Parashewanella spongiae: one gene and its partner. The protein of the gene in region 2 interacts with the protein of the main gene of each other region in a pairwise test. Links are inferred from orthologs where the notes say so. Each region holds a gene or a part of one and is shown on either strand. Other genes may lie near its edges.

Evidence for each region.
Region 1: the proteins of lysA (region 2) and E2I05_RS00725 interact in binary tests that used the Escherichia coli proteins (3 or more experiments, as listed by UniProt). The link is inferred for Parashewanella spongiae from one-to-one orthologs.

What each region holds. Positions count from the first base shown.
Region 1 is NZ_CP037952.1:177,816-184,317, reverse strand. What follows is about bases 2,086-5,069. They hold E2I05_RS00725 (response regulator), read right to left. Parts: upstream 3,929-5,069; coding sequence 3,242-3,928; downstream 2,086-3,241. Other genes in these bases: fieF (cation efflux pump FieF), read left to right, coding at 4,746-5,069; E2I05_RS00720 (Spy/CpxP family protein refolding chaperone), read left to right, coding at 4,086-4,577; E2I05_RS00730 (ATP-binding protein), read right to left, coding at 2,086-3,200. In the rest of the region: E2I05_RS00735 (cyclic di-GMP phosphodiesterase), read left to right, coding at 1-1,123; more of E2I05_RS00730, read right to left, coding at 1,848-2,085; more of fieF, read left to right, coding at 5,070-5,615; ltrA (group II intron reverse transcriptase/maturase), read right to left, coding at 6,128-6,502. UniProt on the Escherichia coli protein: Response regulator member of the two-component regulatory system CpxA/CpxR which responds to envelope stress response by activating expression of downstream genes including cpxP, degP, dsbA and ppiA.
Region 2 is NZ_CP037952.1:343,957-350,314, reverse strand. Bases 1-2,840 are described here. They hold lysA (diaminopimelate decarboxylase), read left to right. Parts: upstream 1-716; coding sequence 717-1,964; downstream 1,965-2,840. Other genes in these bases: E2I05_RS01345 (DUF484 family protein), read left to right, coding at 2,836-2,840; dapF (diaminopimelate epimerase), read left to right, coding at 2,012-2,839; lptM (LPS translocon maturation chaperone LptM), read left to right, coding at 499-687; cyaY (iron donor protein CyaY), read right to left, coding at 92-421. In the rest of the region: more of E2I05_RS01345, read left to right, coding at 2,841-3,501; tyrosine recombinase XerC, read left to right, coding at 3,494-4,414; E2I05_RS01335 (HAD-IA family hydrolase), read left to right, coding at 4,414-5,145; ltrA (group II intron reverse transcriptase/maturase), read right to left, coding at 5,283-6,358. UniProt on the Escherichia coli protein: Specifically catalyzes the decarboxylation of meso-diaminopimelate (meso-DAP) to L-lysine. Is not active against the DD- or LL-isomers of diaminopimelate.

The DNA of each region.
Region 1 (6,502 bases), 170 kb from region 2 along the record:
TAGCCAAATTGAAGATCGCAATAACACGATCACAATATCTAACCCAGGCCAAATACGTAGCCGAGAGGACATCATTAAACTGAAACGCAATGGCGTACTGAATACATGGGTCAATGCACTGCGTTCTGATCCATCATGCGGTTTACCAATTCCAAAACATGCTCAGCCAGAAGCACAAACCTCCACAGTTATAGAACCATTGACTCGAACACAAAAACAGGACAAATCCAAAGAACTACTAGGTGAAGCGAAAGATCTACTACGCAAAGTATTAAGTGAGACCTTCGAAGGAAAGGCTATCGAAGTCAGTCCATTTGAAGATCTTGCTGATAATATGCTTGAATCCGTGATGGGTGATCCTGACGCCCTTCGCTGTATGTCAGCATTACGCTCAAAAGATGCCTATTTACTTGAACATTCAATTAACGTTGCTTTTTTGCTGATCACATTTGGCGAACACCTTAAACTTGATAAATCAATACTGAAGCAATTTGCTATCGGTGGTCTGCTACACGATGTCGGAAAAATTTATATTGACGATAAAATTCTCCATAAACCCAGTAAATTGACAGATGACGAGTTTATTCAAATGAAAGGTCATCAGCAGCATGCTATTGAGATTATGAAGCAAACCACTGGCTTATCTCAGATCAGTAAAGACGTGTGCTTAATGCATCACGAGAAACTTGACGGTACTGGTTATCCATACGGTTTAAAGGGTGAGCAACTTCCTCATCATGGCCGTATGAGTTGCATTATCGATATCTATGATGCTCTTACTGCCACGCGGTGTTATAAAGAAGCCATGAGCCCGGCCGCCGCCTTCAAGATTTTACTCAAACTGACGCCATTTCATCTCGATAAAGCACTGGTGTATGAATTCATTCGCTGTATCGGCGTGTACCCTACAGGTTCATTAGTGGAATTATCAGACAGCCGAGTCGGTATCGTGTGGGAGTCAAAGGGTCGTGATGCTTTACATCCTATTGTAAAGTGCTTTTATTCATTGAAATATAAACATTACCTTGAAATAACGTACGTTGATTTATTAACCGCAGATGTCAATATTGAACGAGGAATATCCCCAAGCTCATTAGATGTCGATCCAAGCCCTTTTTATTAAGTAGATTATTATCCTAAGTAAATCCGTTGGGAGCGTTCATCCTAAATAAATCGGTTGGGAGCGTTCATATACGCAGAAAAAATTACTGATAGCAAGGCATGAATAGCAGCAAGTAGTGGTTACCGACATAAAAAACTGTCGTTACTTCGTTTCTACTTGCAAAATTTATAACGCAGCTAGCGGTGGTTTTGGCAAGTATATGAATGTTCAGCACTCACCTGATGGGTGAATTAGGGTTGTTTAGTTTTGTATTTAACTTCAATAGATTAAAGCTAAATTGTGCGTTCGACCGATTTATTTAGGTTCATACACGCAGAAAAATTACTGATAGCAAGGCATGAATAGCAGCAAGTTGTGGTTACCGACATACAAGACTGTCGTTACTTCGTTTCTACTTGCAAAATTTATAACGCAGCTAGCGGTGATTTTGGCAAGTATATGAATGTTCAGCACTCATCTGATAGGTGAATTCGGGTTGTTTAATTTTGTATTTAACTTCAATCAACAACCCCGCCGCAAGCAGCGGGGTATAATTTTACAGTATCGTCACTCCAGCGAAGGCTGGAGTCTAATGCCTTTGCTCTTTTCTAGAAAAGTCACTGGATACCAGCCTTCGCCGGTATGATAACAAAAGTATCTCATTGGTTACTTCGCCCCCAAGGGGCGGGGAATTAAACCCACAGAGATTAAAGTTAAATTGTGCATTGAACCGATTTATTTAGGATTATTGTAGCGGTAATTCAATCTTCACTTGTAATCCCGTAGGCGAAACCATTTCAGCCCAAACGATTCCTCGATGATGAGCGATGGCTTCTTTGGCAATCGCTAACCCTAGCCCCCAACCTCCTGAGTTTCTATCGCGCGCACTATCAGGACGGTAAAAAGGCGTAAAAATAGCCGCTAACTCAGACTCTGGTAATCCTGGACCATCATCTCGAATACCAATCAATATCGACTGCTCCTTTGTGGTTACTGTGAAATTGATGTGTTTCTCAGCGTAGCGGATCGCATTACGTAAGATATTTTCAACGCTACGACAAAACAGTATGGGGTACAGCGCTATCTCAATCTCATCGTTCATCTGCACATGTAATTGTTTATCTTGTTCACAAGCTTCAAACTCAGCATCATCAAGCAATGATAACAAGCAGTCTGACAAATTGAGTGATTGTTTTTTTTCGGTTTGATCCATGCTGGTTTTTGACAACACTAAAAGTTCTGCAATGAGTTGCTCTAACTGCTCAGATTCATAACCAATTCGTTCGGTCTCACTACTTTGCTGACCTTTCTTGTGTGCAATGGCTAATGCAAGCTGCAAGCGCGTTAATGGAGTACGTAATTCATGTGAAATATCACTGATGAGCCGTTGCTGTTGATGCATCATACTTTCGACCGAATCTGCCATACTATTAAATGCTTTTGCCAATTGCCCCATTTCGTCCGTACGCTTAACGGTAGATTCGTCCACTCGACTACCAAAATCCCCTGCAGCTAATTTATTAGCACTGGTTTTAAGCTGCTTTAACGGTTTGCCTAAATACCACGCCAACAAGCTACAAAGTAAACCAGAAAAGAATATTCCCAACCCTAATGTTAGCAGTTTGTTATCCACAAAAAACAAGAACCAAGGTTTAGGATGACTGATAGGAAGTTGACCGTATAACGCATATTCTACGTCATTCACTTTAAATCGATAAGGACCGAAAAATAATTCGGTTTTAAATTGATGCCGGATAGGTCGCTGCGCTTCTTCAGCCATCAGCATAAATCGGCGCAAGGAACGACTACGACGCATTTTAGTCACAAATTTACCGTTTTCATCGACCAAATAAAGCCGTAATTTTCGGCCTTTATATTGGCGATAATGTTTCCAATGCCTTAAACGACTTGCGGTCAGCAACTCTGGATTTTGCTGCAATTTATGACTGATTTTGAGCAATAATTGGTGCAGGTTAGGTGGCAAAGGAGCGCGATCATGATGTTGCTGCAACAAAGGCAAGGCGGCCACGAGTCCCAATGTTAATGAACTGCATAACCAAAAACCGAGCAACAATTTAATGAATAAGCGATTTGCCATTGTATTATCCTAAAGTTGTCGCTAAATACTCTCTTAATTGCTTAAGGCAGCCAAATATAACCTTTTCCACGTATGGTTTTTACCCTTGGGCGCCCATCTTTCCGAGGTGTTAATTTCCGGCGTAAATTGGATAAATGCATATCTAAACTACGATCAAACGGCATCAACTTTTTACCTAGTACAGTTAAACTTAAGGTTTCTTTACTGACCATTTCGCCGCAGCTATCAGCAATCGCATGCAGTAAAGCAAATTCACTGCCAGTAAGTAACAGCTGTGCTTTTCCGCAATAAGCTTCTTGACGCCCAACATCCAGAGTTAAATCACCATACTCAAGAATTTTACTTGATTGAGTGCCCGACTCGGTCAGCTGACTACGGCGTAAAATGGCTTTAATTCGTGCCACCAACTCTCGATCATTAAATGGCTTGGGCAAATAATCGTCGGCGCCGATCTCAAGTCCGACTACTCTATCGATGTCTTCGCCACGTGCCGTTAACATTAATACCGGTGTTTGTTTTTGCTTCCGCAGCGCTTTTAATACTTCAAAGCCATTCAATTCTGGCAACATCACATCCAGTAAAATAAGATCGAAGTGTTGCGACAAGGCAAGCGTTAATCCAGATTTACCGTCGTGAGCTAAAGTCAGTTCAAATCCTTCAAGCTCCAGTAACTGTCCCAATAATTCGGCCAGACCAAGATCATCATCAATCAACAATATTTGATGCATTGAGTTTCCTAAGCTTTCGGTTTTATTCAGTTTACCAAGTCTCATAAACCACTATCACACATCTTTACACAGCTTTACCTAAAGCCAAACCAAACTTACATTCAAAAGCGTAGACTTCATTTGTCCCAATCATTTTATTTATTTTTAGGAGTGACAGATGAAAATACTTACCAAGTGCCAAGTGGCCGCATTAACCTTAGTCATTGGCTCAGTCGCCATCGTACCTTCTGTTATTGCTCATCAAGACAGCGCCCCGCAAATGAAAGTACAAAAAAGTGAAAAAATTCACCGTACACATCATCATGGTGGTATTCACATGATGAAAATACTGCGCAAACTTGACCTGACTGACGAACAAAAGCAACAAGCTAAAGCCCTAGTAAAAGCTCATAAACAAAATACTCGTACCATAAAAGCATCCATTGAAGACCGCAAAAATTATGCTCAACAAATTCAGGCACTCATTAAAGCAGATAGTTTTGATGAACAAAGTGCCAATGCGTTGATCGCCCAGCGCTCAGAGCAACGCCAGCAACATGCTCTGAATAAATTGAAACTACAACATGACTTATACCAATTGCTGACACCAGAGCAAAAACAGCAAGCCGATGAAATGAAGCAACGCAGACACAAAAGAAGACAACATTGATTCAGCGACTCACGCTTCGATGTCCAGTATTCACCGTAAGAGCGAGCCGTTTAAATTGTACGATTAATTTTGCGGCTTCGACTCATCCCTGTAACTTTGCGCTACTGCAATAAAACTTTATTCAATTTATCCTATAATCGATAAAAATCTTGGTTTATTCGATTCGTTATGATGCAAGCAAATTCTTATGATTTTTGGGTAAAACTGGCAAGCCGAGCTTCAGTGTCTGTAGCCATCGTACTTATCATCGTTAAGGCCTTAGCGTGGTTGTATTCAGGCTCAGCCAGCATGCTGGCCTCGTTGGCGGACTCATTTGCTGATGGCGCAACGTCAATCATTAATTTCATTGCAATAAGATATGCCATCACCCCTGCTGACGACGAGCACAAGTTTGGCCACGGTAAAGCTGAATCGCTTGCGGCATTAGCGCAATCGGCTTTTATTCTTGGTACCGCTGTACTACTGCTTTTTTATGGTAGTGAGCGGCTTATCGGCCCCGTCCCCATTACCAATACCAGCATTGGTATTTCAGTCAGTGTCTTTGCGATTATTTTGACTTTTGCGTTGGTAATACTGCAACGTAAAGTGCTTGAACATACTAATAGTAAAGTTATCGCAGCCGATTCGCTCCACTACACCAGTGATATATTGCTCAACGCTACAGTTCTACTCGCGCTCGTCTTATCTCAGTATGGTTGGTGGTGGGCGGATGGTCTATTTGCTGTACTCATTGCACTTTATCTTGGCTGGCAGAGTATTGATTTAGCTTATCACTCTGTTCAGGATTTAATGGATAGAGAGTTAAGCGAGGAAATCAGACAACAGATCACTGACATCGCTACCCGCGACAATAAGGTTATTGGTATACACGATTTACGTACCCGCCAATCTGGTAAAACCGCTTTTGTGCAACTCCACCTTGAGCTTGAAGGTACACTAACCTTGCATGAAACTCACGCAATAGCCGACGCTGCCGAGAAAAAAATCGCTGAGCTATTTCCTCATGCAGAGGTGATTATTCATCAAGATCCGATTTAATACGGATTCTGTGCAAATAACACAACATCTGATTCACATGTGTCGTTTCATAACGTAATCTACTGACAAAAGCGGAATTTAAGTGCTATGAAACGATTATTAACACCTTGGTTTTTTTACATCATTTTTTATCATGTCATTACTGCTGCCAGCGGCTAATGCAGCAGAACAACTGTTATTAGATGCCCATAGAAATCGCTCTATTCCCATCGAAGTTCATCAAGCACGCAACACAAAAGGCTGCACAGCTAGCACTCCGTACCCAGTCGCATTACTGGGTTCTGGTTATGGCATTGTCCATACTCAATATCAGTTTTTGGTTGATGCATTCAATCAATTAGGCTATTTGGTTGTCACCATTGATCATGAGCTACCTCAAGATCCGCCTTTATGTAGAGTAGGCTACTGGCTTCGCTATCGCTTATCCAGCAGCCCCTCTTCGATTCCGTGCATGAGGTTTTCCCTCACACGGCTCTGTTGTTACACTTCTCTCAGCCCCTTCACTTTGCTTATCATCTTGTCGTGGGTAAATACTCAAGACCAGCTTGGCGTAATTTTTCGTAAGCACCTCGTGATAGATACTTGCTTCGACGTTGACTTAAGCGACGATGCCAGCGATAGAACCGGTTTACTACAAATCCATTTATTCTGAAAAATACACCTCTGGGATAACCTATCCCACCAAAATAGTGTTTCCATCCCCTCAGAACTTGATTAACCTTATTTATCAGTACGCCAAGTGTATTTGAGGTTCGGTGTTTCACTATGTCTCTGATTTTATTTTTCAGCTTTGTTTGGCTCTTCTTAGACGCCTCTATCTTGATGTAACTGGTGCCTTTGATGAGGCCTGTGATCCGTTGAAAGTTAAAACCGAGGAAATCAAACTC
Region 2 (6,358 bases):
GCTCACTTAGATGGCTAAGCATCACTGCTCACGCCTTGAACAGATAAATGCTCAAATAGCACAAAATTTAATCCTGAAAGATCAACAGACCCTAAAGTGTAATAGTGATATCGCCTTGCTTGGCAATAGACTCGATCACAAACTGTTTGAATTCACATTGGTTTTTACTATCAAACCACTGCCCATTATCAAATTTAAAATGATAACCACCCGTCAATGTCGCGAGCCAGATCTCATGCAGTGGTTCTTGTGTATTGATGACGATTTTTGAGCGATTTTCAAACTCAAGGTAAACCACACCGCCACTTCGTTCGATATCAACATCCGCTTCTTGTTCATCAATCGCGGCTTCAATTGCGGTTTCAAGCGCCTCAAAAATTTCATCCGCTCGATGATGAAACTCAGTATCAGTCATTTTCATCTACTTCTACCCTTTGCTTTTATCTCATTGAATGCGATTATAAGTCCTATATATCGGAAATCATAGAAAATGCCGAAATGAAACAGCTTTTAATTATCATTGTTGCCATTGTTGCCAGTGTTGTGCTTACCGCATGCGGACAAAAAGGGCCGTTATACAAAACGGCTGAAGCCGAAACGAATAAAAGCACCACAACACAGCCAAAGCAAGATAAGAATAAACAAGCCAAGACGCAATCAACAACCGAGAACAAGCACAATAACTAGAGACTCTCAGCACAAAGGATATGTAAATCGTGGATCACTTTAACTATCAGGATAACGCACTCTTTGCCGAAGATTGCGATGTAGCCGCTGTTGCAAAGCAATTCGGTACACCAATGTATCTTTATTCAAGAGCGACACTTGAGAGACATTGGCATGCGTTTAATGATGCCGTTGCCGATCATCCGCATTTAATATGTTATGCCGTTAAAGCCAATTCAAACATTGCGATTCTCAATGTACTAGCTCGACTTGGAAGCGGATTTGATATTGTGTCCGGTGGCGAACTTGCAAGAGTGATTGAAGCTGGGGGGGATCCCAAGAAAGTGGTGTTTTCTGGTATTGGAAAAACCATTACTGAAATGGAGTATGCGCTAAAACTAGGAATTTATTGCTTTAATGTTGAATCGATTGCTGAACTCGAACAATTGAATCAGGTCGCCCAGCGCCTCAACATTATTGCCCCAGTTTCGTTGCGTATTAATCCTGATGTCAGTGCGGGAACACACCCTTACATATCCACAGGCCTTAAAGAAAACAAGTTTGGTATTGCGATGGAAGATGCCGTTGCCACCTACCAGCTGGCAAAAGCACTATCACACATTAATACCAAAGGCGTTGATTGTCACATTGGTTCACAACTCACCGAGTTACAACCATTTTTAGATGCCATGGACCGATTATTAGCGCTTATCGATCAACTTTCGTCGCTCGATATTCATATCAGTCATCTCGATGTCGGTGGTGGACTTGGTGTACCTTATGACGGTGAACAGCCACCTCACCCTGAGCAATACGCGGCCGCGGTATTGAATAAGCTAGGTGACAGACCGCTGACATTATTGTTTGAACCAGGACGTGCTATCGCCGCTAATGCTGGCATTTTTGTTACTGAAGTTTTATACCTTAAAAACAACCAAGATAAGCACTTTGCTATTGTCGATGGAGCGATGAACGATTTACTTCGCCCTTCGCTTTATCAGGCTTATCACAACATTGTGCCTGTATTGAAAACCTCAGGCACCAGTCAAGTTTACGACATTGTTGGTCCCATTTGTGAAACTGGCGATTTCTTTGCCAAACAGCGAGAGTTGTGTGTAAAACCGGGTGATTTACTGGCCATCAGATCTTGTGGCGCTTATGGATTTACCATGTCATCCAATTACAACAGTCGCCCAAGAGCCGTTGAAGTGCTCGTCGATGGTAATAAAACGCATCAGATCCGTCAGCGAGAAATCCAAGCGCAATTGTGGCAAGGCGAAAGCTTGTTGCCCGAATAAATAGTCGTTATGCAAGCATGACCTGCTTAATGAGAAAGGAAAAACCTTTGATCCAATTTACCAAAATGCACGGCCTTGGCAACGACTTTATGATCGTTGACGGCATCACTCAGAATGTATTTTTTTCTGCTGAGCAGATAAGACGTATGTCTCACCGCAACTTTGGTATTGGTTTTGATCAATTATTGATCGTCGAAGCCCCATACGATCCTGATCTCGATTTCCATTATCGCATTTATAATGCAGACGGCAGTGAAGTCGAGCAATGTGGAAACGGCGCTCGATGCTTTGCACGATATGTTTACAATCATGGTTTAACGCAAAAAAATAAAATACGGGTCAGTACCTCTACGGGCAAGATGATCTTACGATTAGAACGTGATGGTAGTGTCACTGTGAATATGGGGACTCCCATAACCGATCCCCAACGCATTCCATTTAAGGCAAAAAAAACCGAGAACACCTATTTACTTCAAGCCAATGGTCAAACTTTTCTTTGCGGAGTGGTTTCAATGGGCAACCCCCATTGCGTCATTGAAGTGGATGATATTGAAACTGCTCCTGTCGCAGAGATCGGAGCTATACTAACAAAGCATGAACGCTTCCCTAAAGGCGTGAATGTCGGCTTTATGCAAATCATTAGCCCTGAGCACATAAAACTAAGGGTTTATGAGCGCGGGGCTGAAGAAACATTAGCTTGTGGCAGCGGAGCTTGCGCAGCTGTCGTCGTTGGACAACGACAAAATAAATTGAAGAAAATGGTACGAGTAGACTTGCCCGGCGGTCGTTTAAAAATCGCTTGGGATGGTGATAGTAAGCCTTTATGGATGACGGGGCCTGCCCAACATGTATACGATGGACAAATACAATTATGACCACAGTAGTGACACCTGAAACAGATAAAGTAGCGGCGTTTGACGACCAAATAATTTATGAATATTTAGCAGATAATCCAGATTTTTTTAATAAATACCCTGAATTGCTATTAAGCTTGCGGGTAGATCATCAACAGCGAGGTTCTATTTCCATTGTCGAGCGGCAGCAAATCGCGCTGAGACAGCGAGTGAGCCAACTGGAAGAAGAAATTACCTCATTGATGAGCATCGCCAGCCACAATGAACGAATTTTTCGTTTTAACAACGAACTCACCACCAAATTGATGCAAACTCAAGATCACGGCAGCCTGAAAACGATATTAAAGTCAGAGTTAAAGCGTGAGTTTAATTTTTCCAACATCAGGCTTATCACAGTTCACGACATAGATAGTGAATTGATGGCACTGTGGAATAAACGCATGAGCCAAGGTCACTACCTTGGTCGTTTGACCGAGAATGAGTCGCAACGCCTATTTGGTAGCCAAGTAGGTTCAGTCGCCTTAACCAAAATCACCCCTAAAGCGAAATGCAATAAGGTAATATTTGCTGTGGCGACCCACAATCCTGCACATTTTCATCCTGAAATGGATAATTTGTTTTTAGAACAATTACAAGGTTTGCTGAATCATAAACTCAGCCAGTTTTACGCAAAAAATGAATAATAACAGTAGTAATATCGAGACCATGAATGTCGCTTTGATCCAACAATTTCAGCGTTATTTGCAATCAGAGCGGCACTACTCTCCTCATACTGTCCGAAACTATTTGTTTGAGCTCAGTCGCATTCAACGTTTACTCGAGCATGCTACACCTTGGCAGCAACTCAGCACTGAGCAACTTCAAGCGGTACTTTCACGGTTACATCGAAAGGGACTTAGTGCCCGCTCCATAGCGTTAACTTTATCCGCGATGAAGCAATTTTATCGTTTTCTTCAGCGTGAAGAGCTCGTCATCAATGATCCAAGTGTTACATTAACCGCTCCCAAGCAAGCCAAACCATTACCAAAAAATTTAGATGCCGACAGCATCCATCATTTAATGGAAATCGATACTGATTCAGCCATTGCCGTGCGTGATAAAGCCATTATGGAACTATTCTATTCGTCAGGGATACGTTTAGCTGAACTTTCGGCCCTCGATCAATCCAGTTTTGATGATGATTTAACCCAAGTGCGAGTGTTGGGTAAAGGCAATAAAACGCGTATTGTACCCGTAGGCAAAATGGCACGAGAAGCCATTAGCCATTGGCTTAGGTTACGAAATAATATTAATTGCGAAGATAACGCGCTGTTTGTGACCCATCAAGGCCGCCGGCTTGCCCACCGAAGTATTCAGGCAAGGATCAATAAATGGGGGCAGCAACAAGGGGTCTCGGCTAAAGTTCACCCTCACAAACTCAGGCATTCATTTGCAACTCATATGTTAGAATCTAGTGCCGATTTACGTGCCGTACAAGAATTACTCGGACACGCTAACCTTTCGACTACTCAAGTCTATACCAGCCTTGATTTTCAGCATTTAGCCAAAGTCTATGACGGCGCTCACCCAAGAGCGAAACGCACCAAGGAAAAATAATGCTTCTCCAGTCGCCACAAGTATTTTTAGGCTTACGCCCTTTCAAAGTCATCAGTTTTGATCTCGATGATACGCTTTATAATAATTTTCCCTATATCACTAAAGCTGAAGCTGAATTTTTACGTTTTTTACAACAACACTTCCCAGCATCTCATCAATGGCACAGCGAACATTGGCTAGCGACTAAAAAAATGCTCATTCATAATCAACCGGATTTAAGCCACGACACTTGGAAAATCCGTGAAGCGACAGCGACGCACTTGCTGTTAGCACTTGGCCTCAGTCAAAAAGATGCCCAAAATGGCGCGCAATCCAGCCTCGAGCACTTTCTTTATCATCGCAGTAATTTCACCGTTCCAGATTCCAGTATTAATTTACTCACTTATCTAAAGCAAAAGTACACCCTTATTGGGATTTCAAATGGCAATGTTGATGCTGTTAGAATCGGCATAGCACCCTATTTCGAATTTATTTTACATGCAGGAAATGGTTTAAAAATGAAGCCCGCCGCCGACCTGTTTCAACTGGCTTGTGAACGACTTAATGTTGAACCCGCCGATATTTTACATGTTGGAGACAGTTTTTCAGCGGATGTAGTAGGTGCAAGAAATTTCGGCAGCCAAGCCGTTTGGTTAAACCCAAGCTATGGCCACACTCAAACATCACCTTTAAGTGCTCCATTACCACAGGTTTGCATTTCTAATATTGAGCAACTCAAATGTTTAATTTAAATGCTTTTATAGATTAAGTAGAGTAGGCTACTGGCTTCGCTATCGCTTATCCAGCAGCCCCTCTTCGATTCCGTGCATGAGGTTTTCCCTCACACGGCTCTGTTGTTACACTTCTCTCAGCCCCTTCACTTTGCTTATCATCTTGTCGTGGGTAAATACTCAAGACCAGCTTGGCGTAATTTTTCGTAAGCACCTCGTGATAGATACTTGCTTCGACGTTGACTTAAGCGACGATGCCAGCGATAGAACCGGTTTACTACAAATCCATTTATTCTGAAAAATACACCTCTGGGATAACCTATCCCACCAAAATAGTGTTTCCATCCCCTCAGAACTTGATTAACCTTATTTATCAGTACGCCAAGTGTATTTGAGGTTCGGTGTTTCACTATGTCTCTGATTTTATTTTTCAGCTTTGTTTGGCTCTTCTTAGACGCCTGTATCTTGATGTAACTGGTGCCTTTGATGAGGCCTGTGATCCGTTGAAAGTTAAAACCGAGGAAATCAAACTCATTCATCAGCTTTCCCATATCCACACAGTGGGTTTTACTTTGATTTAGCTTCAGACCTTCATCACTTAATTGCTGTGTTATCCAGTCCAGTTGCTCTTGTGTGTAGGTTTGCTTATGAAGTACAACAAAATCATCTGCATAGGTAACGATTTTACACGGTGTTTTTTCGTGTATTTTCAAACAGAAATCGTTGAGATAGATGTTAGCCAGTAGTGGAGAGATAACTCCGCCTTGCGGAGTGCCACATCGGCTTGCTTCTATTCGCCATTTCCCGTTGACCGTCTCTATGCTGATGGGCGCTTTGATAAAGCTTTTCAGTAAACTCAGAAAGCTGCTGTCGCTTATTCGCCTTTCTATTTTTGTCATCAACTTAGCGTGCGGGATGGTATCGAAATAGGCGCTCAAGTCAGCATCGAGTACGTGCTGATAGCCTTGTTTTAGGCTCATTTCAATGACTTTTACCGCTTGCTGGGCGCTTCGACATGGACGGTAGCCATAACTGTGTTCATGTAAATGAGGTTCGTAGACGGGTTGCATCACTATTGTCATCGCCATTTGCACAATTCTGTCACTGATTATCGGGATCCCAAGTTTCCGCGTTTTGCCGTTGTCTTTGAGTATTTCTACTCGTTTGACTGGGCTAGGTCGATAGTTTTTCTGTTGTAATTGAGTTTGAATTTCTTTTAACAGCGCAACGACTT